DNA from 4 places in the Oceanobacillus sp. GQ8 genome. Region 3 is predicted to be linked to each of the others. Evidence: riboswitches for the same ligand, from Rfam matches in the RefSeq annotation. Region 3 holds a riboswitch; each other region holds the start of a gene.
What was found. Region 3 has a riboswitch for S-adenosylmethionine ahead of AC6CHS_RS07480 (PLP-dependent aspartate aminotransferase family protein). Riboswitches for the same ligand answer to the same signal wherever they lie in the genome.
Positions count from the first base shown of each region.

Region 1: another riboswitch for S-adenosylmethionine. It lies ahead of AC6CHS_RS09295 (SDR family NAD(P)-dependent oxidoreductase); the one in region 3 lies ahead of AC6CHS_RS07480 (PLP-dependent aspartate aminotransferase family protein).
Region 2: another riboswitch for S-adenosylmethionine. It lies ahead of AC6CHS_RS04825 (LLM class flavin-dependent oxidoreductase); the one in region 3 lies ahead of AC6CHS_RS07480 (PLP-dependent aspartate aminotransferase family protein).
Region 4: another riboswitch for S-adenosylmethionine. It lies ahead of AC6CHS_RS05405 (methionine ABC transporter ATP-binding protein); the one in region 3 lies ahead of AC6CHS_RS07480 (PLP-dependent aspartate aminotransferase family protein).

Region 1 covers NZ_JCAXEV010000003.1:60,253-66,334, reverse strand. The annotation lists gene AC6CHS_RS09310 (DUF5957 family protein) at 1-120, opposite strand, end outside; gene AC6CHS_RS09305 (DUF6220 domain-containing protein) at 128-529, opposite strand; gene AC6CHS_RS09300 (AraC family transcriptional regulator) at 759-1,622, shown strand; SAM riboswitch class I at 1,811-1,912, shown strand; gene AC6CHS_RS09295 (SDR family NAD(P)-dependent oxidoreductase) at 2,020-2,784, shown strand; gene AC6CHS_RS09290 (Na+/H+ antiporter NhaC family protein) at 2,837-4,159, shown strand; gene AC6CHS_RS09285 (S-ribosylhomocysteine lyase) at 4,227-4,697, shown strand; gene AC6CHS_RS09280 (Na+/H+ antiporter subunit E) at 5,747-6,082, shown strand, end outside.
Region 2 covers NZ_JCAXEV010000001.1:915,707-921,788, reverse strand. The annotation lists gene AC6CHS_RS04835 (YndJ family protein) at 1-1,134, shown strand, start outside; gene dacB (D-alanyl-D-alanine carboxypeptidase/D-alanyl-D-alanine endopeptidase) at 1,343-2,815, shown strand; SAM riboswitch class I at 2,900-3,007, shown strand; gene AC6CHS_RS04825 (LLM class flavin-dependent oxidoreductase) at 3,090-4,145, shown strand; gene AC6CHS_RS04820 (ATP-grasp domain-containing protein) at 4,157-5,107, shown strand; gene AC6CHS_RS04815 (hypothetical protein) at 5,211-5,369, shown strand; gene AC6CHS_RS04810 (manganese catalase) at 5,459-6,082, shown strand, end outside.
Region 3 covers NZ_JCAXEV010000002.1:511,305-517,386, reverse strand. The annotation lists gene AC6CHS_RS07500 (acyl-CoA thioesterase) at 1-18, opposite strand, end outside; gene cls (cardiolipin synthase) at 135-1,577, opposite strand; gene megL (methionine gamma-lyase) at 1,816-2,997, opposite strand; gene rarD (EamA family transporter RarD) at 3,201-4,103, shown strand; SAM riboswitch class I at 4,224-4,342, shown strand; gene AC6CHS_RS07480 (PLP-dependent aspartate aminotransferase family protein) at 4,488-6,082, shown strand, end outside.
Region 4 covers NZ_JCAXEV010000002.1:75,637-81,718, forward strand. The annotation lists gene AC6CHS_RS05390 (M20 family metallopeptidase) at 76-1,281, opposite strand; gene AC6CHS_RS05395 (MetQ/NlpA family ABC transporter substrate-binding protein) at 1,330-2,148, opposite strand; gene AC6CHS_RS05400 (methionine ABC transporter permease) at 2,176-2,826, opposite strand; gene AC6CHS_RS05405 (methionine ABC transporter ATP-binding protein) at 2,816-3,847, opposite strand; SAM riboswitch class I at 3,929-4,031, opposite strand; SAM riboswitch class I at 4,136-4,243, opposite strand; gene AC6CHS_RS05410 (glycine betaine ABC transporter substrate-binding protein) at 4,430-5,329, opposite strand; gene serS (serine--tRNA ligase) at 5,705-6,082, opposite strand, start outside.

The DNA of each region.
Region 1 (6,082 bases), on a different contig from region 3:
TTTAATCCCAAATGGTTCATCAAATAGTGTCATTCCTACAATTCCAATAAAACTAGAAAGTGCCACGCCTAATATAAATCCGCCAACCACACCAACAATAATAGCCAAAAATATTCTCATGTTACTATCATCCTTTCTGAATGTTTTTCTTGCTGATAAGCTTCCAAGAGCTAAATAAAATCCCAATAGATATTGCAAATAATAGAATTGCTACAACAGGGTGCATAGCTCCGAGCCACGGTATAGTTCTTGTAATGTTTGCTGTAAAATACATAAAGAACATCAATCCGGTTAGTGCAAGCAGTTGTCCATAAACCCGCTTTGGAACGGCACCTAGGAATGCAAAAATAAGCATTAAGATTGGTATCATAAACCCAAACTGATGAACGAACTCCACATGATTCTGCCAGTTAACTGGGTTCACGAAAGTAGCCATGCCGCCCCAGAATAGTTGAATGAAAATACAAATTACAAAGATTATTGCTAAACCAAAATAAGTGAAACGTCCAATATGATTTTTAGTGCTCATTTGTTTCAATTTGTGACCTCCTTTGTTTTGCTATATGTGTATCTTAAGGTGCAATTCTTGATTTCCTCTTAGGGAATTCTTAAATTTTTCTTAAATAAAAAGACAGCCACTTTATATGGCTGCAGCAGATCCATGCTTTCCAAGTTTAAAAACCGATATTTATTACATTAAACAAGTCGAGTATTTAAAATATTACTTTGCTATCATTTAGACAGAAAGGAGGGATAACGTGTTAAAGGAACTAAACCAAGTCATTGAATATATTGAAGAACGGTTAACAGAAGATCTGTCGCTTGAAACTATTTCTGAATATGCCGGGGTTTCCGATTATCACTTTCGGAAAATATTTTTTTACCTATCCGGAATGACACTAAATGAGTATATAAAAAACAGAAGGCTTTCCGAAGCAAATAAGGATTTGTTACGAGGAGAAAAAGTAACAGATGTTGCTTTCAAATATGGATATCAGTCAGTGGACGGCTTTACGAGAGCATTTAAAAAGTGGAATGGTTTTCTACCCTCAGAAGTAATGAAAAGAGGAGTAAGCAAAACGTTTCCGAAGTTCACATTTGTCATAACAGTACAAGGAGGAACTACAATGGAATTTAGAATAGAAGATAAGCCAACATTTAATTTAGTTGGTGTAAGTAAACGTGTGCCGATGCAATTTGAAGGGGTTAATAACGCGATTGTGGAGCTTGCGAAGAGCATTACGGACGAACAAAAAGAGGAGATGCATTCCCTGCAAAATTTAGAACCCTATGAAATCGTGAATGCTTCCTATGATGCGGACGCTCAATTTTTAAAAGAGGAAGGCGATTTAACGCACTTGATCGGTGTATTAACAACGGAAGATAACGTCAGTGATCAATTAGATAAAGTAACTGTTGATGCCTGTACGTGGGCGATTTTCCCTAATGAAGGACCGTTCCCATCAACACTGCAAGAGACCATGGCAAAGACCTATTCAGAATGGCTCCCCTCTTCCGATTATGAAGTGATCCCTGCTCCTAGCTTTTCGTTTACTAAAATGGATGAACAGAAAGCGGATTACGCGTATAGTGAAGTATGGATCCCTGTGAGGAAAAGATAAACGCGAGGACTAATAATGAATAAAGAGCAACGCTGACAAATGGGCGTTGCTCTTTTTTTAAAAAACCAAGACCTCCTAAATACTACAAAGCGAAACATCATCTCTCTATTTATTAATTATCAAAAAAATCGCTTGACGGTTATTTCATTTTCCTGTATCTTTAATCTACAAATTACATATTGCGATTTTTCTTATCCAGAGAGGTGGAGGGACTGGCCCTACGATACCTCGGCAGCAGCTCTTTAAGAGTAATGTGCCAATTCCAGAAGCGTAACGCTTGAAGATAAGAAGAGTATTTTAACGTTGACGTTTTAAAGTCTCTTCTTTGCTATAGAAGAGGCTTTTTTGTTTGCATTAATAAAGTACAGCAGGCCAACAAGAAAGGAGTGCGTTTTCTATGTATACGATGGATTTGACCGATAAAGTGGCTATTGTCACTGGCGGTGCCAATGGAATTGGTAAAGCGATTGTGGATGCATTTTTAGATTGCGGTGCAAAGGTTGCTGTTGTGGATATGGCTGAAACCCACGATGAAACAACAGCTAATACGTTTCATGTGCAGGCCGATGTCTCCAATCCACAGCACGTAACCAAGGTGGTTGAATCGGTTATTGCCCATTTCGGCAGAGTTGACATTTTAGTCAATAATGCGGGAATTTCCACTATGGACTATTTTGTAGATATAAAAGAGCAAGATTGGGATAAAACAATCGATGTGAATGCAAAAGGAGTGTACCTTTGCATGCAAGCTGTTGCGAAACAACTACAAAGTCAAGGCCACGGTGGAAAAATTATTAACATCGCCTCACAAGCTGGAAAAAACGGCTATCAATTAATGGGTAGCTATGTTGCTTCAAAACACGCGGTACTAGGGATGACAAAAGTGGCTGCACTAGAACTAGCCAAAGACAATATTAATGTCAATGCCGTTTGCCCAGGTATTGTAGAAACAACGATGAAACAATCAGAAAGAGTGATTGGTGGAAACTTACGCGGTCTTCAGGCTGAAGATATTAAACAAGAAGATGATTCACAAGTTCCATTAGGAAGAACTGCTGTACCAGCTGACATCGCGAATGTCGTTGTTTTTCTTGCGTCAACGTACTCAGACTACATGACTGGCCAAGGAATTAATGTTACGGGTGGGATGACAATGAACTAATCTTTTGTTACATGCTTACCCACTAAAAACCAAATCGAAGGAGGATATTTTGATGGCTAATGCGAAAAAAGGAAATGCATTTGCACTACTTCCGTTGCTTATCTTTGTATTACTATTTATTGGCACTGGCGTTATTTCTGGAGACTTCTCCAATATGCCATTAAACGTTGCGATTATTATTGCATCGGCTTTTGCTCTTGCCATGAACAGAAAAGAAAAATTATCTAGCAAAATTGATATATTTACGAAAGGGGCAGGACATCCCAATATTATCTTAATGGCTGTTATTTTTGTAATGGCTGGGGCATTCGCTCAAACAGCTAGGGACATGGGTGCTGTAGATTCCACCGTAAACTTGGGATTATCCGTTATTCCTCCTAATCTATTAATGGTTGGACTCTTTATTGTAGGTTGCTTCATCTCTGTTTCAATGGGCACATCCATGGGTACAGTGGCTGCGCTAGCACCAATTGGAATTGGAATCGCGGAACAAACAGGCATACCAATGGCGCTTGCGATGGGAACCGTCATAGGTGGTGCAATGTTTGGTGATAATCTATCGATGATTTCCGATACAACCATTGCAGCTGTCCGGACCCAGAAAACAAAAATGAGTGATAAATTTAAAACCAACTTTTTCATTGTCCTACCTGGAGCAATCGTAACAGCTATTCTTTTATGGATCGTTACCGCTGGAGCTAGAATTGATACCATTGGCGATTATTCGTATGATTTAGTGAAGGTTTTACCTTATATAGCGGTACTAATTGCTGCGTTAGCTGGTGTTAATGTGTTAGTCGTATTAATAGGCGGAATCGTGTTTGCTGGGATCATTGGCTTAGTCGACGGTTCCTATACATTGAGTGGATTTGTGCAAGCTGTTTCACAGGGAATCCTGAACATGGAGGATATCGCCATCGTTGCCTTATTAATTGGTGGTATGATTGGAATTATCCAACATAACGGCGGGATTCAGTGGTTATTAAACTTTGTAACGAGTAGAATTAAAACGAAAAAAGGTGCGGAGCTTGGAATTGCAGGTTTAGTAAGTGCAACCGACATCGCAACTGCCAACAACACCATTTCTATTATTGTGACAGGTCCTTTAGCAAAAAATATTTCCGATGAATACGATATCGACCCTAGAAAAACAGCAAGTATTCTCGATATTTTTGCTGGCGGTTGGCAAGGTATCGTTCCATACGGTGGGCAAATGCTTGCCGCTGCAGGATTAGCAGCTATTTCACCAATTAGCATCTTGCCATATTCCTTCTACCCGATTGCAATCCTTCTATGTGGGATTGTTGCCATTCTAATTGGCTTCCCTAGATATAAGGAAAAGAAAGCCGCTAATGGTGATAAAAAAACAGCTTAACGAAACTTCTAGTCTAGCAAAAAGCATACAAATCCAGGAAAAAATAAAAAATCAGGGGTGGAATAACATGGTTAAAAAAATGAACGTAGAAAGCTTTAATCTTGATCACACAAAGGTGAGAGCACCTTATATTCGTCTAGCAGGAACGACTACTGGGGCAAACGGTGACGTTGTTCACAAGTACGATCTTCGCCTAAAACAACCAAATCAGGAGTATATGGAAATGCCTGCGCTCCATTCACTTGAACATCTAATGGCTGAGAATATCCGCAACCATCACAGTAGTGTCATTGATTTAGGCCCAATGGGATGTCAAACAGGCTTTTACTTATCGGTTATAAATCATGATAACTACGACGAAGTATTAGATGCTGTGGAAGCAACGTTAAAAGATATTCTAGAAGCAACAGAAGTTCCAGCATGTAATGAAGTACAATGTGGTTGGGCAGCAAGTCATAGTCTAGAAGGTGCAAAAGCATTAGCACAAGAGTTTCTCGCTAAACGATCAGAATGGGCATTCGTATTTGGTGAAAAATAAGGATGGAAAAGGTGAACAGTAATTGGGCTGTTCACCTTTTTATTATTGTATCTGGGGATATATCATACTTAATTAAAGGCACTTTGGTACTAGACTAGGAAAATACTAACCACCAAAATTAGGAGTCAGTAAAACGTTCATTTAATGAAACGAGTGAATGCGTAGTATCGTTGTACTGTGCAACAATTACTTTTTTTGTTTTGTCGTCTTCTTATTACATATATGTTAAAACAAGGCTCCATACATCATATAGATTCATATCTGTATCGGATGAAAATTGAAAAGAAAGTGGTTAAAGTGATCTATATCACGGATATTTGTTGACTACTCTCAATAGAAATACTTCTATAATAATAAATATATTTCCCTTTTTAATACCCGTTTAATGGCTTCCTATTAGATGTTGAATGTACACATTAATGAGAGTGTAAATACCTTTCAGGTGTAATAGTCTTCAGAACCAAAAAATGTTCAAGCTCCCATCAAATTACTTCTAACTTTAGATTATTTTCTGTCCAAACATTTTCGATTAGGTTCCATCTTCCTTCAATTTCATCAAACAAATTTGCTTGTTATTCATTTTCATGCAACATACAGAAGCTATCAGTTAATGTAATAACTAATGTTTCCCCTGAACAGACTTTTCATAAAATAGTGTTCCATGGTCACCATTTGAATTATTACGAAAGGCACCTATTACATTATTAAACCCAACATTTTCAGTAGCTCGCAGCAATTGTTCCAGTGAGATTTTCTGCTATTTGTTCAGTTCTCGTGTATTAATAAACCTACAAGACGCACTGGTTATCTGCCTTTTGCCATTCCCTATATGCTCTACGTATTCATTTTTTGCCGAATATTCAACATGCCTACAGTTGTAGGTGTCCCAAAAACGAAAATACCGCATTGGATTTCTCCTTATCCTTAGAATTTAAATATTTTAATAATAATAACTCATCCTATGGTAATAATAAGAACTACTAAATTTGTTTTCCATTGATTACAACTGTGGTAGCCAATTTTACTAAATTTAAAGGGAGGTACATCATTTGAACAAAAAATTATTAACATTTATTATAACTTTGGCATTATGGTTTGTTTTTGCTGGCCGCGTTAATATCGAGGTATTCTTGTTGGGTTCTATAATTTGTTCTATTATATCGCTTATGTTAGCAGGTAATGTCCATAGATCAGTACAAATGAGATATGCGGCTAAAGAAATTTTTTTAAAAATATATTACATATTTATGGTAATTAGTGCTTATATATATGATGTATTTTTATCTGCAGTCAGAGTATCCAGACATGCATTTGAAATTAAACCTTCATTTTCTCCCCGAATCGTTAGTATAAAAACACCTCTTAAAGATTCAAACAGTATTGCA
Region 2 (6,082 bases), on a different contig from region 3:
TTGTTACCGGTTTTTGCAGGGTTTTTAGGAAGGCTAAAGCAAAACCGTTTTTATAAAATGGCTGGTATAGCTATCTTATTAGCGCCCATTCTTGTAGCAGTTGGTATTTCGTATGCGGTTTTACTTGAGTTACTTGGTGTAATGCTTTATATGATAGGGATCTACAGCTTGATCATCTTAGCATGGGAAACTAGCTTTTCCCGCCCGATACAAGCATGGCTCATTCGGCTGTCCTTTTCTGCTTTGGGAATATCCATTTTGTTCTCCCTATGCTACGCCTTTGGTAACATGACAGGTGTGTTTTATGTAAGCATTGACTTTATGCTCAGGTTCCATGGTGTGATAAATGGGGTATTGTTTGCGATGGCCGGACTAATTGGTTGGATGATCAGTTGTCCTCAAGCGCATGCAGGTCATCGATCTTTTCCAGTCAGTTGGATAAGGGGAGAGCGGGTTATTGGAGAAAAAATGTTAGCTACTATACAAGCAGAGCATACATACAATGGGCTAGTTGATTCCATGCACATCTACGAGCCACAAATTGAAAGAGAGAGTCTATCAAATTCGGTGATTGATTTCTATGAAAACACCAATTATTACAGGCTTTTTTCGCAAGTGAAATGGCACGGATGGTTTAAGCCCTTTGCTTGGATCTATCAACATATTAGTAAGCGGATTGGACAGCTTAATCTTCCTTTCTCTGCTAAAGAAGTAGAGATGACGGGGAAGGTTATCGGGATTAGCGAAACAGTTGATGGACGAACAAAACCACGGGTCTGGCTGCGAAAGGTGAACGAGGAAACAGTATTTGTTGCGATTTATTCTTTTCATGAAGGGGAGGACAGAACCTACATGGATATTGCACTACCCCTTCCAGGCTCTACTATGATTGGCACCCTTGCATTGCAGAATAAGAACGGAAACCTGCAACTAACAAGTAAACAACAAGAAAACGCGCAACAAGCAGGGATCTATTTGGCTGTTGGCAGGCAGGTACTAACACTTCCTCTAGAGGAAACGTTTGTGGTAGGTGAAGAACAGGATGGGAGTTTGAGAGCGACACATAAGATGCGCATTTTCTCGATACCTTTTTTAACCATCAAATACCGGATTGTTCATAAGGATAAAGGATAAACATTTTATTTGTACGTTAGGAAATTATAAAATTTTAGCTAGAAAGCAATCACGACGTAGTTAAAATTTTGAAGTACCAAGTATAAGAAAAACGTACGCATTCGTTAATAGACGAGCGAATGCGAGTTTTTCTAATAACAAGGATTTCCTTCTTATTTTGTGGAAATACTAAATAGGGCCTGATCAATAAAATGTAAGAGGTGCTTACATGACGTTAAAAAGAAATGTCAGCCGTGTATGGATGCTCTTGCTCATCTTTTGCTTAGCTGCTTCAGTGCCCGAAGAAAAGAGAGTACATGCGATAGAGGAGCGGGGGACAATGAAACAGCGTTTGGATAACGAAATAGAAACAGAACTAATGTTGAATGGTGCTTTAGTTGGAATGAGTGTGCGGGATGCAAAATCTGGCGAGCTTCTATATGAAACCCATGGAGATACAAGGCTTCGTCCAGCATCCAATATGAAACTTTTAACTGCAGCTGCAGCCATAGAGGTTCTTGGAGAAGACTACACCTTTTCTACCGAAATAAAAACAGATGGAGCTAAAAAAGGAGCCAAGCTAGAAGGAAACCTATATCTTGTCGGAAAAGGGGATCCGACCTTGACACCAGAAGATTTTACCCGTTTTGCAGAGCAGCTTCAAGAACTGGGAGTGACGCATATTAAGGGAGATCTTATTGGAGATGATACTTGGTATGATAACGTACGCCTTTCCCCTGACTTAATTTGGAGTGACGAATCATTTCATTACGGAGCGCAAATCTCGGCGCTGACTGCCTCACCTGACGAGGACTATGATGCGGGAAGTGTTACGCTTCAGATAACACCAGGTGCAGAGCCAGGGGAGAAGCCTATCATAACTGTGTCACCTAACACAAACTATGTAACAATACATAATCGAGCTGATACAAGTCCAAGTCATGTGGAAGAGGAGCTAACGGTGGAGCGAGAACATGGGTCAAACGAAATCATGCTTACGGGCACCGTTCCAGCTGGGGCAGAAACGGTGAAAGAATATATGGCCGTATGGGATCCGACAAGCTATGCAATGGCCCTTTTTCAGGATGCACTTCAAGCAAAAGGGATCACATGGTCGGGAGAAGTGATGGTTGGCAAAGCGCCTAAAGAAAGTTCCTTGCTTTTTCAACACAGTTCTATACCATTAAAAGAATTGCTTGTACCGTTTATGAAGCTGAGCAACAATGTGCACGGGGAAGTGCTCATAAAGGAAATGGGAAAGTATGTACAAAAGGAAGGAAGCTGGGAAAAAGGCCTTGAGGTTATGCAGGAGGAGCTAGAAAAGCTTGGGTTAAATCGAAGTACGTTATTGATTAGAGATGGTTCGGGTATTTCCCATGTCAATCTCATTCCAGCTAATGAACTTAGTAAACTACTTTTTATCGTACAGGATAAGCCATGGTTTCCTGCCTTCAAGAAGGCACTCCCAGTAGCAGGAGAGACAGGCAAGATGGTTGGTGGAACACTAAGGAATCGCTTGGGAGACGTCCAGGTTGAAGCTAAAACAGGAACAATCTTTGGAGTAACTACACTATCTGGTTATTTACAGACCCTGTCAGGAGAGAATTATATTTTTTCTATTATGATTAATAATGTGCTTGATGAAGAAGCTGCCAAAGACGTGGAAGATAGGCTTGTTCGTATTTTAGCGGAAAGACCTTAGCCTCGCTTTTACTAGGATAATTTAATTTATTGACAGTTCTAACATTTTGTTCTAATCTAGAAAGTATCAACTAAATAAGGATGTTTCTTATCCAGAGAGGTGGAGGGATATGGCCCTTTGAAGCCTCGGCAACAGGTCTGTTTAGTCAGATACTGTGCCAATTCCACCAAGCAATTGCTTGGAAGATAAGAGGAGGAAGTTCTATTTGAATTCAAACTCTTTTCTTCGGGAAAGAGTTTTTTTGTTTTCAATTTGGAGAATAGGAGTGGGGAAGATGAGATATGGATTTTGGTTACCGATTTTTGGAGGTTGGCTACGTAATGTAGAAGATGAGAAAATGCCACCTACTTTTGATTATGCAAAGCAAGCTATTCAGTCAGCAGAAAAATGGGGCTATGACACGACGTTAATTGCTGAACTCTATTTAAACGATATTAAAGGGACAAAAGAAGATTCAATTGAAGCATGGTCAACTGCTGCAGCGCTAGCTGCTGTAACCGAAAAAATAGAGATTATGACGGCCGTTCGTCCTGTCTTTCACAATCCCGCTGTTACAGCCAAAATGGCGGCCAACATTGATCATATTAGCAATGGACGTTTCACATTAAATGTCGTATCCGGCTGGTGGGCAGAGGAAGCGAAGCAATATGGAGCAGAATTTACTGAGCATGATGCCCGTTATGAGCGAACAGAAGAGTTTCTTGAGGTATTAAAAGGTTTGTGGACGGAAGAGTCATTCTCCTACAACGGAAAATTTTATCAAATTGAAAATACAAAGCTTTCACCAAAACCTGTACAACGACCAAACCCGGTGTTGTATGCTGGCGGTGAAAGTGACAAAGGAAAAGAGGTTATTTCCACCTATTGTGATGCCTATGTTATGCATGGCCATACAGTAGAGGAAGCGAGACAAAAAATAAACGATATGAAAGAACGGAGAAGGCATGCAGGGAAGGAGCCGTTACAGTCGTTTGGTATGGCTGCCTATGTTATTTGCCGTGAAACAGAGGAAGAGGCACTACAAGAGCTAGAAAGAATTACAACCGTAAAAGAATCCGATGGGTACGCTGGTTTTCAGGACTTTACGACAATGTCACAACTAGAACAGCAGGTGAAACTGCAGGATTATTCCGTATCGAACAGGGGCCTACGTCCAAATCTTGTGGGAACACCGAAACAAATAGCCGAGCAAATTATAGCATATGAAGAGGCTGGAGTGGATCTATTATTGCTTCAATGCTCTCCGCAATTGGAGGAGCTAGAAAACTTCGCCAAAAATGTTATGCCAAAGGTCGATGAATTGAAAAAAGCATTACTAAATAATGGATAGGAGATGTCAGCATGACGAAATTATATATCATTCATGAAAATGAAGAATGGACGACACATTTATTTAAGCGATTGGATGAATTAGCGATTCCTTATGAGGATTGGCTTCTAACGAGCGGGAAGGTTGATTTGACTGCCGTCCCGCCAGAGGGGGTTTTTTATAATCGAATGAGTGCATCATCCCACACAAGGGGGAACCGTTTTTCTCCAGAGCTGACAAGTGCCGTGTTATCCTGGCTTGAACATCACGGCAGAACGGTCGTGAATGGGAGCAGGGCGCTTGATCTAGAGCTCAGCAAGGTGAAGCAATATTTGGAACTGGAAAAATACGGAGTCCGTACACCAAAGACAACGGCTGCTGTTGGGAAAGAAGAATTGATTGAAGTAGCCGAAAGCTTTGCAGGGAAACCTTTTATTACAAAACATAATCGAGCAGGGAAGGGACTTGGTGTCCAATTGTTTCATTCAGTTAAAGCCTTGCAGGAATATGTAGAAGGTGGGGATTTCGAAGAGCCTGTCGATGGTGTCACCTTAATACAGGAATATATTCAGTCACCAGAATCCTATATTACGAGGTGTGAGTTTGTCGGCGGGGAATTTGTTTATGCAGTAAGAGTAGATACATCAGAAGGATTTGAACTTTGCCCGGCAGATGCATGTACTATTGAGGATTTATTCTGTCCTGCTGAAGAACAAGAAGCCCCTGCGAAATTCCAAGTTAGGAAAGGCTTTGACCACCCAATATTAGAAAAATATAAACAAGTGCTTAAAGGGAATGATATCCAAATTGCTGGGATTGAATTTATTGAAGATGAGGGCGGTAACATTTATACGTATGACATTAATACAAATACAAATTATAATTCTGAAGCCGAAACCGAATATGGCACCTATGGCATGCTGGAGGTAGCGAAGTATTTAGGGGAAAAACTTAACTCCCACTATCCTACCATCCTATCTTAATTCAAGTTAGACACTCCCACTTTTACCCAAAAAGGTGGGAGTATTTTAATTTTTAGCTTTATTCTTTGAACAGGGAGTGGCCACGACCAATAAATCCGCAATCATGGCAGATAGAGCCAAGCTCGAGTGCGATAAGACAGCAATCATGGTAGATAGAGCCAAACTTAAGGCCGATAAGATAGCAATCATAGCAGATAAATCGCCCTCTTTCCCTTATGAATTGACTACAAACATATTAACGAACACTCCTACTCCTGCGTAAATTTTGTGGAACAATGGCCTAGCTATCTGCATACCATCTAAAAGGGGCGGATATTCGCCTATTGTCAAACTAAAAAGGATGTGAGTGGATTGTTTTATCACGTAAAGGATTTACAGTATCATGCCAAGCCTGATCGTCCAGATCCTGTTTTTGCTAAGAAGTTACAAGAAGTTCTAGGCGGCCAATACGGTGAAATATCGGTTATGATGCAATACTTATTCCAAGGGTGGAACGTAAGAGGAAATGGGAAATACAAGGATCTATTAATGGATATCGGAACAGAGGAAATTGCCCATGTGGAAATGCTAGCCACGTTAATTGCGCGTCTACTGGATAACGCTCCAGATCTAGAATTAGATGATGCTGTGGATGATCCAGTTGTAGCTGCTATATTGGGCGGTTCTAATCCACAGCATGCCATTGTTTCAGGTTTAGGGGCAATGCCTGTAGATAGTGTGGGTAATCGCTGGACAGCTAGTTATATTGGAGCAAGTGGTAACTTAATTGCAGATTTCCGAGCTAATTTAATGGCAGAGTCAATGGGAAGACTTCAGGTTGCTCGCTTATATGAGATGACGAATGATAGTGGCGTTAGAAATACATTATCTTGGCTTATAGCACGAGATACGGCACACCAAAATCAGTGGTATGCTGCAATTAAAGAGCTTGAAGAAAAAGAAAACATAGTCGTCCCGAGTACTTTCCCTCGAGAA
Region 3 (6,082 bases):
GCATGGCTTTCTATTCACAGCACTTCCTCCTTTATATTCCTTCATTATAAGATTAATCGTTTTAAAACGTATTGATATATATTACCACAAGTCATTGCATAGGCAAAAGCCCGTCCCCATCTCTCTTTAGTATTTTACAAAACAGGTGATAATAGTCGTGAAATAGATTCTTTAAAGCGAATCCCTAGAGAACGCTGGTCATAAAGCTTTTTCGTCATTTGTGTCGAGTGTTCAATATCATTGTTAAATGCCTCGGCTAGCCTTTCGGTTACCTCTTTATCATAGAGAAATGCATTCACTTCAAAATTTAAACGGAAACTGCGAACATCAATATTTGCAGTTCCCACAGAGGCTATTTTCCCATCTACTACTATGGTTTTAGCATGCAGAAAGCCATTTTGATAAATATAAATCTCTGCTCCTGCATTTAATAAATCACCAATGTAGGACAGAGTTGCCCAGTACACAAAAGGATGGTCAGGCTTATTCGGGATCATAATCCTTACTTTCACCCCTGACAGCGTGGCAATACGTAGTGCGTCTCGCAAACTGTCATCAGGAATAAAATAAGGCGTCTGAATATAGATATAATCTTTGGCTGACATGATCATTTTAAGATAGCCATTTTTAATTTGTTCCCACTCGGAATCTGGGCCACTGGAGACAATCTGAATTCCGACATCTCCCTTATGGCTATGGTTATAGTATCGTTCATCATAAAGAATATGATGTCGTGAAGCCTGATTCCAATCTAGTATAAATCGTGTCTGCATATTTGTTACCGCATCTCCGCATATTCTTAAATGGGTGTCGCGCCAATATCCAAACTTTTTGACTGTACCAAGGTATTCATCTCCAATATTAAATCCCCCAGTATAACCCACCTTCCCATCAATAATGGCTAATTTACGGTGATTGCGATAATTTATTTTAAAGTTAATCTTGGGTATCTTTGGCGGAAAAAAGGCTTCTACTTGAGCGCCAGCCCGGCGAAGTCTTTTTATGTATCTGGGTTTTAGGGTTCTGGAACCCATGTCATCATAGAGCACCCGAACTTCAATTCCCTCGTTTGCCTTCTTGATTAATACATCTGCAATTCTATCTCCTAGTTGATCACTTCTTAAAATATAGTACAGAAGATGTATGTGATCGGTAGCTCTCTCCATATCCTGGATTAAAGCATCAAACTTCTTCTTACCGTCTGTAAAAATATCCACGGTATTATCTTGTGTAAAAATAGCATCATCATTGCGTAGATGTAGATATACTAAATCTTCATACTCCGCAATTTCCTCATGCTTAAAGCTAAAGCTATCTCTTTCCAGGGCCCGCAATTGGGACTGGACAGCAGTCTTTACACCGAGACGACTTTTCGTGTCCCAAGTGAAAATTCTACGTTTACTTATTGGCTTTCCAAAAATTAAGTAAAGAAAGAACCCGATAATCGGAATAAACAATAATACCATTAACCACGCCCACGTAGAAGTGGCATCCTTTCTTTCCAAAAAGATAATGGAGATGCCTAGCGCAATATTAAAAAAGATAGTTAGACCTAATAATAAGGATATGATTTCCATATGTAAGGCTCCCTCCAAAACTCTGCTCACGGTCTAAAACGGATCATTTATATAATATAGCACATCTTTCTACAAACCGTCATATGGGTACCATGCACCTAACCCATCTTATATATTTACCCTCCGAGCTTGAAGATTATGCCAGAAAAAATGACAAGCAAATAACGCCTAATTAAAAACAAAATCGGAGAAGCCGAGAAAAAACCCTCACAGAGTGCCTCTGCAAGGGTTAGCCATTCTATATTTTACTTAGTGCCTGTTCCAAATCATGCCAAATATCTTCCCATGCCTCTAATCCCGCTGAAAGCCGTATAAGCTGATCAGTTATCCCCATCTCAATACGAGTGTCTTCTGGGATAACCGCATGTGTCATTGTTGCCGGATGCTCAATTAATGTCTCCGCATCCCCTAAGCTTACTGCAATTTTTATAAAAGTGAGATGGTTAAGCAAAGTTTGTGCGTCCTTTTTTGAACCATTAATCTCAAATGAGAGAACCCCGCCGCCGCGTCTCATCTGTTTATCAAAATGCTGCTCCTTCATCTGGGCACTAAATGGATAATAAACAGCTGATATCTTGGGATGGTTCTCGAGCATACTTGCAATCTTTTCTGCATTATCACAATGCCGGTCCATTCGAATAGGCAATGTTTTCATACCCCGAAGGAGCAGCCATGCATCAAATGGAGAAATAATGCCTCCAATATCTTTCTGTGTAGTCATGGCAACTGAATCAAGAAACGCTTTCTTGCCCACTACTAGACCTGCTATCACATCACCATGCCCACCAATATACTTGGTAGCACTATGAACTATGATGTCACAGCCAAGTTCCAGTGGTCGCTGTAAATAGGGTGTGGAGAATGTATTGTCAACAACCACAGGAATATTATACTCCTTTGCTATATCTGCAACCATCTTAAGATTAATAAGCCGGATCGTTGGATTAATTGGTGTTTCGACATAAATACATGCTGTTTCTGGTTTTATTTTTTCTCGGATACTCTCTTTTGTATCCATTACTGAAAAATCATGGCTTATCTGGTACTTCTCTTGTAGCATAGATAAAAGACCATAGGTACAGCCATAAAGCCCCGAAGAACAAAGTATATGATCGTTTGCTTTAGTAAGCGAAATTAGCACTGAAGACACAGCAGCCATTCCTGAAGCAAAAGCTAGACCACGTTCAGCCTGCTCTAATGAAGCAATTCTTTCTTCTAGAATCTTTACAGTCGGATTCCCTAGCCGAGAATAAATGTAGCCCTCTTCCTCCCCTGCAAACCGCCTTTCCCCTTGTTCTGCGGTAGCAAATGTGAATGTGGAGGTCTGGAAAATAGGTGGTGTCAGACTCCCCAGCATATCCTTCGCGTCATAGCCTTGGTGGATAACTGCTGTTTCGATATGTTGATCGTCTTTCTTCACAAAGATCCCCCCTGAAATTATTTCTTATTCTACTACTATCTTATTCTATTAACACTCTTTTTGAAAGCGTTTTCTTTTAACGGAAATCATGCTTTTTGCTTTTTAGATCAGACTCTTTTAAAATGGAGTTTATTTGATAAAAGAAGTTTAGGACTTACTGCAGTTACATGCGGGACAAATTTGTATAGAAAAGAAGGGTTGGCATGGACGCAAAACAGGAACAAACAGGCATTCTACTTACTGCAGGGGCATATTTACTCTGGGGTTTTCTACCGATCTACTGGAAGGCAGTGAATCATGTATCTGCGGGTGAAATTCTCGCACACAGAATCGTATGGTCGTTCTTCTTCATGCTAGTACTCATTGCTTTGCTAGGAAAGTGGCCAACCGTACTCAAGGAATGCAAAGCCATCCTGGCCAACAAAAAGCAATTAATTGCTGTGATTTTTGCATCCATTATGATTACACTCAACTGGCTGACCTTCATTTGGGCTGTGAATAGCGACCATGTTCTTCAAGCAAGCCTTGGCTATTATATTAATCCATTAATTAGTATATTACTCGGTATTCTCGTTTTAAAAGAAACCCTGACAAAAAGACAGCTAGTTTCCTTTATTCTTGCAGGTGCGGGTGTTTTATTTTTAACAGTCAGCTACGGGGTTTTCCCTTGGGTATCCTTATTGCTCGCAATGAGCTTTGGGCTATATGGATTATTTAAAAAGAGATTAAATGTAGGAGCTTTTGCTAGTTTAACAATTGAAACAATGTTTATTACACCAATAGCTATCCTATATTTACTGATTATCCCGGAAAACATTTTTCAGGCTAATACTTTCTTCACGACATCCACCTTGCTACTCATTGGCGCAGGAATAGTTACAGCGGTTCCGCTACTATTGTTTGCAGGTGGAGCAAGAAGAATTCCGCTAGCGATGATTGGGTTCCTCCAATACATAGCCCCGACCATTATGCTGATTCTCGGTGTGTTTGTATATAATGAAACCTTCACTACTGCTCATTTAATCGCATTTTCTCTTATCTGGATAGCCCTAATCAACTATATGCTATCAACTTATTTCCCTTTTCATAAAAGGACGAGAGATTAGAGCGCATGTCACTTAACAAGAGGTTCCTGCCTCTTGTTTTTTACTATACAATTATTTTCAATAAACGGTTGACAATTGCGTATAGTTGGTTTTATAATGTGAATAATTTAAAAATTAAATCTCTTATCAAGAGTGGTGGAGGGAATAGGCCCTGCGAAACCCGGCAACCTGAAAGCAAACCTTGTTTGCTTCCGATGGTGCTAAATCCTACAGATCATCTTGGATCTGGAAGATAAGAGGAGGAACGTGAATGATACGCCCTCTTCTTAGGAAGAGGGCTTTTTATATTCCCCCCTCCTCCCCCAGACCGGTTACACTGCAAACTGCAGTCTTACATCGAAAAACTGTTGACTGGCAGTCCATAATCTTAAAGGAGGAATTTACATGTCATCATTTACTTACCAACAGGATGAAACAACGTTACTTCACGGAGGACAGGTGCCTGATCCATCTACCGGGGCAAGGGCTGTACCCATTTATCAAACAACTTCTTATGTGTTCAATAATACGGAGCATGCACAAAACCTATTTGGTTTATCAGAGGCGGGTAACATTTATTCACGGATAGGGAACCCAACGGTTGACGTATTTGAACAACGAATTGCCCAACTGGAAGATGGAGTTGCAGCTGTAGCTACGTCATCAGGTATGGCCGCAATATCCTTTGCAATATTAAACATTGCCGGATCTGGAGATGAAATTGTTGCAGACAGCAATTTGTATGGTGGTACCTACAACTTATTTGCTCACACGTTGCCGCGCTATGGAATAACTGTAAAATTTGTAGATGGGACCGATCTTGAAGAAATCAAAAATGCTATAACAGACAAGACAAAAGCTATTTTTGGGGAAATCATTACAAACCCTAGTCTAAATATCTTTAATGTAGAGGCTGTATCAGCCATCGCTCACCAGCATGGCATCCCGCTCATTATTGATAACACTTTTGCACCGTACTTAACCAAGCCACTTACTTGGGGAGCGGATGTCGTTGTCCATTCAGCTACAAAATGGATCGGTGGACATGGAACAACAATTGGGGGCGTAGTAGTTGACGGTGGCCGTTTTAATTGGAACAATGCGAGATTTAAAGGTTTTACTGAGCCTCAGGAAAGCTATAACGGGTTACGTTTTATTGATGTCGGGGCAGCCGCCTTTGCGACAAAATTACGCGTAGAGCTTTTACGTGATATTGGAGCTTGTTTAAGCCCACAAAGTGCCTTTCAGTTGTTACAGGGACTGGAGACATTGCATTTACGAATAGAAAAACACACTAAAAACGCTCAAGAAATTGCTGCATACCTAGCCGATCACCCTGCTGTTGAGTGGGTTAACTACCCAGGTTTACAAAACCATCCCTCTCACCAGCTAGCTAAAAAGTATTTGAAAGACGGATATGGTTCCATCATAACGTTTGGCATAAAAGGTGGCCGGGAAGCTGGCCGGAAACTGATTGATTCCATATCACTATGGTCACATGTAGCAAATGTGGGGGATGCGAAGTCGCTCATTATCCACCCTGCCTCGACAACCCATCAACAGCTAAACTCAGAAGAGTTGAAAAGCTCCGGGGTGTCGGAAGAGTTAGTTCGGTTATCTATCGGGTTAGAAGCTACTTCTGACCTGCTAAGCACATTGGATGAGGCGATCAATCAGGCTGTTGGTAAAACAACGACCCAAAAACCTTCGGAAAAAGATGCAATAGAATGGCTTGTAAGATCACCATTCGACCGAAGTAATGGGACAGTAAGACAAAAAGCAATCGCAGTTTACACTGCAGAAAACAATAGAGAAGTGAACAAAACAATTGAACAGCTTAAAGCACTCGGATTCCTTGTTCCAACAATCCAGCAGGAAATCAACGGAGAAGAGAATCGTTTTACTCAGTTAGCAGATGTACCTTATCAAGTAGACGCTGTCTATGTAGATCATAACGTCCTTCCATCTGACACTTTAGAACAATTCATAAATAAGCAAAG
Region 4 (6,082 bases), 440 kb from region 3:
CAATTACCAGCCCTTGTCTTTAATTTAGAAACATGAAGACAGCTAAAGGGGAATAAACCCTCTAGCTGTCTAAGATTATTTTCCTGTCCGCTCTGTAAACTCTTGTTTGATCTCCTCAAACAACGTACTATTTGTCAGAAGCTGTAGCGCAGTGAATGCTGACGCCTTCGCTCCTTTAATAAGTGCTTCATCGCCCTGTTCGGAGCGTGCAGCTTCTCTAAATGCTACTGTATGACCAATTAGATCGCTCGAGCCAATTTTGATGTGCGGATGGATGGTTGGTACTACCTGACTGACATTTCCTGCGTCTGTTGAGCCTAAAGCCTTTCTTTCCTCCGTATTTACTACCTCTCCCAATTCCTCAGCTATTTCTTTAAATACTTGGTCAAATCGTTTGTTGACGACAAAGTTATCTACTTCATTTTGGAAAGCAATCACTTTCACATCAGCGCCTGTAGCTAATGCTGCTCCTTGTGCAATACCCTTCACTTTCTTCGTTACTTCGTTTAAAAGCTCTCGAGAACTAGCTCGAATATAAAATCTTGCTTTGGCGTAATCTGGTACTACATTCGGTGCATCTCCACCATCTGTAATAATTCCATGAATGCGAACATCTGACGGAAGGTGCTGTCGTAATGCATTAATGCCATTAAATAGTTGAATGACGCCATCTAAAGCATTAATTCCTTTATCTGGATGGGCGGAAGCATGTGCTGGTTTTCCATGAAAAGCGAAATCAAGTGGATCTACAGCGAGACTCGGACCAGTTAAATTGGTCTCAGCACCTGGGTGTATCATAATCGCTGCATCAATATCTTCGAGCAATCCCGCCTTTACAAAGCTTCCTTTCGCACTTCCTTTTGGGCCTCCTTCCTCTGCAGGGGTACCTAATACGACAAGCTCTCCTCCTACTTCATCCAATACTTTACTAAGTGCAATAGCAGCTGCAGCACTCGTGGTACCAATTAAGTTATGCCCACAGGCATGACCGATTTCTGGTAAGGCATCATATTCTGCCAAAAAGCCAATTCTTAAGCCCTCTTTTTCACTTTTCTTTTTCGCAACGAATGCTGTTTCATGTCCTGCTACCCCTTTTTCTATTAAAAACCCTTCCTCAACAAGCAATTCAATTAAGCGACCAGATGCATAGTACTCTTGGTTTCCGATTTCCGGGTTATCATGAATATCATGACTTGCTTGAATGTATTTCTGTTTATTTTCTTCTATATTATCAACAATAATCTTCTTCACTTCTTCTAAACTTTTGGCAACAACACTCATTTTATCCACCTCGTTTTTTATTTTTATCCTGTACTTCTATTCTCTCTTTTAATGACCAATTTCACTTAGTGGTACAAATGTCGGGATGGAGTTTCCATCGCGTTCTTCAATAATAAAGTCTGCTACGTCATCAGACTGATAAATTTCTGCTAGTTTATTTAAGGTTTCATCGTCTTTGTCTTTGTCTTGTACGGCGATAATATTAATATACGGGGTAGCTGTTTCATCCTCGTGGAATATGGAATCGTCCATTGGACTAAATCCAGCGTCCACTGCAATGCCGTTATTTATGATGGATGCATCTACATCTGGCAACACCCTTGGAGTCTGACCCGCTACAAGCTGTTCAAATTTCAGGTTCTTCGGATTTTCTACGATTTTATCCAGCGACCCATTTCCGTCAAATCCTTCTTCCAATTTAATTAATCCAGCTTCCTCTAGAAGAAGTAATCCACGGCCCATATTCGTTGCTTCTTTAGCTAAGGCAATCGTTCCACCTTCAGGAATATCTTCTACGGAATCATGCTTTTCAGAATAAAGACCCATTGGTGCGATAACCGTTGTAGCAATTGGAGTCAGATCAAGGTCATGCTCCTCGATAAAGGCATCAAAATAGGAAACGGTCTGGAAAGCATTTGCATCGATTTCACCCTCAGCTAGTGCTAGGTTCGGTTGCACATAGTCAGAAAAGCGAACAATCTCAACCTCTATTCCTTCTTCCTTGGCCTTTTCTGCTACATAATCCCAAATAGTTGTGTCAGAGCCACTAATTCCTACTTTGACCTTCGTTGCAGCCTCCCCATTAGAACAGGCGCTGATAACCAAACTTAAACTAACTAGTAACAATAATAGACTTAACTTTTTCATGCTGTATCTTCTCCTTTTGTTTTGATTTTATCTTCTTCTTATTTTCTTGGATAAAATATTTCCGGTGGATTGTAATCCTTGAACCATGACGACGAGTATTCCTACTGTTATTAGCATCACCATTGTGTCGAATCGCTGATAACCAAAGGTAATGGCCAGGTCTCCTAATCCGCCACCACCAACTGCTCCTGCCATGGCTGAGGCTCCAACCAATCCAATTGTTGCAATAGTCGCCCCTAACACGAGGGAGCTAAGAGCTTCTGGTATAAGAAAGCGAATGATTATTTGCCAAGGTGTCGCTCCCATTGACTGGGCAGCTTCCATCACACCTGGATCTACTTCTAAAAGAGAATTCTCTATTAATCTTGCAATGTATGGTCCTGCAAATAACACCATTGGTACAATAGCTGCGGCAGTACCTATTGAGGTTCCAACAACTAATCTAGTGAATGGAATGACTGCGACCATTAGGATGATAAACGGAATAGAACGAAATATGTTTACTATTGCATTTAAGACCGTAAAAATATACTTGTTTTCCCATAGGTGCCCTTTACGTGTCACAACAAGGACAATTCCTAATACCAACCCTATAATCATAGAGAAAAATAGGGCGACTGCGACCATTACAATGGTTTGCCATAATGCCTCTGTTATTGTTTGCCAATCAACCAACATCTGCTAACACTTCCTTTACACTTACTTTTTGTTGATGAATATGCATAATGACACGATTAATCTCTTTTTCTTCCCCTTCAAATTGCACGATAAGATTTCCAAATGGTACGCCCTGTAATTCTGTGATACTACCAAACAGAACATTTACCTCTACCTCGTATTGCTTTGCGATTTGCGACAACAACGGTGTTCCAGTAGACTCGCCAACAAATACAATCCGATAAATTTGATTATGTGCATCTTGTTTTCTTACTAACTCATATACGGAATCTGGGATTTGATCATGCATCACCGTACTGACAAAGTTATGAGCTGTGGTCGTTTGTGGCTGAGAAAAGACATCAAATACAGAACCAGATTCGACTACTTTTCCATCTTCCAGCACAGCAACTTTATCGCAAATTTCTCTAATTACGCCCATTTCGTGCGTGATAATTAAAATGGTGATATTGTATTCCTGATTAATTTTCTTTAAAAGTTTTAAAATAGCATTTGTTGTGTCTGGGTCAAGGGCTGATGTTGCCTCATCACATAAAAGAATGGATGGCTGGGTTGCAAGAGAACGGGCAATCCCAACTCGCTGTTTCTGCCCCCCAGAAAGTTGGTCTGGATAGCTGTCAGCCTTGTCACGCAAGCCGACAAAATCAAGAAGTTCATAAACACGCTTCGTTACTTCCTTTTTTGGAGTTTTGCTTAAAAGTAAGGGCATTGCGACATTGGTAAACACGGTTTTCGAATTAAGTAAATTAAAATGTTGAAAGATCATCCCAATGTTTCGCTTTGCCTCCCGTAGTTCTTTTGGTGAAAGTGCTTGTAAGTTTTGCCCATTCACGGTCACTGTTCCGGATGTTGGCTGTTCGAGTAAATTAACACATCGAATGAGCGAGCTTTTTCCAGCACCACTAAACCCAATCACCCCATATATCTCTCCCTCTTCTATGTGGAGATCCACATTATCCAGTGCTTTTACGCCTTCTGCCTTTTCGCCGTATACTTTTGAAACCTGATCAAATGTAATCATCTACTTCCTCCTGCTCGTTGTAGTTTCAAATTAAAAAGCCTCTTCTTATAAGATAAGAAGAGGCAATGAGCTAGTATCCTCCTCTTATCTTTACAGACCTTCGTCTGTTGGAATTGGCACGTTGCTTTAAAAGCACGTTGCCGAGGTATCAATGGGCCAGTCCCTCCACCTCTCTGGATAAGAAGTAATGCATATTTAATTTTGTCGTGAAGAAGAGTTGTTTCGCGTAAAACTAAAAAATCCCTTCTTATAAAAATAAGAAGGGATCAGCTATGTACGATCATCCTCTTCTTATTTTTCAGGCTCGCATTCGCCTGTTGGATTTAGCACAGTACTATTAAAAGTCCGCTGCCGAGATATCAATGGGCCAAGTCCCTCCATCTCTCTGAATAAGAAGTAATGCATATTTAATTTGTTGTTGCTACTTACAATACTACCAGCCTTTCAATCTGTCAACAGTTTTTTCTAATAAATTATTCAATTCATTTTTTTACTTTTTAGCATAAATAAAGGATTACTAAAAAATAAAGAACCCTATCCTTTGAATTACCACAAACAGATAGGTTTCTTTCTATGCAAGATTTATTCCTTTGGTTCTAGATCTTCTAGAGAGTCAATATCCATATAAGCTGGTACTGCTAACCCAGTTTTGGCTCCCTCTAAGTTTGGTCCCAAGTCATCAAAATCATCTTCATATTGTTTATATAATTCGGCATGTGTTACTGGCATCCATACTGCTAATGATGCATCAGCACTCCCAGTTGCTATAGCCTCAAACATAATAGCTGGGTCAACTTGGGTAAGTGTCACATCAAATCCTTTTTGTTCTAATGCGTTTTTTGCAACATTTGCTGTAAAAATTGCATCATCCCAAGGTAAAAGAGCGATTTCAATAGAAGTGCCATCCACAGAGTCTACACCTTCCGTCCATTCTGCAACTGTTTCTTGATTATCCTTAGCCCACTCCTTTACTACTTCAGCATACTCCTTTTCTTGAGCCTCTAATAATGCTTCTTCTACATCTGAAAGCTCCAATTGTATGCGATCAATAATTGTGTAAGCTTCAGGCATTTCGTCCTTTAGGCCTTTTCTAGCAATCGTTGTAATCTTTTCTTCATCACCATGAATACCTTTGGGATCCTTTAAATATTTTAAATCCCACTTGGCAAATTTATAATGAGGAGACCATGCACTAAAAATAATTGGTTCTTTATTATCAATCGCTTTACTTAATTGGGATAACATTGCTCCTGCTGAAGACAATTCCTGTTCCCAACCGGCAAGATTATCGTACGAATCTAAAACTTCTTCATTCTTCTTAGTTTGTCCAGCACCAGGCTCTGTACCGGTAATTGTATAATCTAATTCTTCACTAACACTTCCTTCTGCTTGTGCATCCTCATTACTTGATCCACAACCTGCTATCATAAGAGATAAGATTAAAACAATAAATATTCCTACTATTTTTCGTTTGAAATTCATCATGTTGTAAAAAATAACCTCCATTTTATCTACTATAATTTCAATATATTTGATGGTACGATCCCCGGCATGTTAGATCGCAAGCATGCAAGTTTAATGTTATACCTATTGGAGGATTGATTCAAAGTCCATAATCAGTTATTTCTGTATAAAAAGTTTGTAAAATTTTAATTTAACAGAGTTTTCTTTGAGACATGCTTTTATTACGTCGTTTTACTCCGACTTACGCCTTTTTTGTACAATTTTGCTATAAAGGGAATATCAATCATAGAGTTACGAGGGAAAAATCTATCTACTATCTTCGCGATGAGTGAACAACTAGAAAAGGCTGTTTTTCGATAACCGAAAAACAGCCTTACTCTTTATCTTATCCAATTATTTAATGGCTTCTTTGCCACCCATATAGGCACGTAGTACAGAAGGGACGATGACAGAGCCATCCTCTTGTTGGTAATTCTCCAGAATAGCTGCAACGGTACGACCAAGTGCCAATCCGCTGCCATTCAAAGTATGAACAAACTCTGGCTTCGCATTTGCTTCTCTGCGGAAACGGATTCCTGCACGTCTTGCCTGAAAGTCTTCAAAGTTAGAGCAAGAAGAAATTTCCCGGTACGTATTTTGGCTTGGGATCCATACTTCAATATCGTATTTCTTCGCTGCTGTAAATCCAAGATCACCAGTACACATGCTCATGACACGATATGGTAACTGTAATAGTTGTAATACCTTTTCAGCATTTCCTGTCAGGTTCTC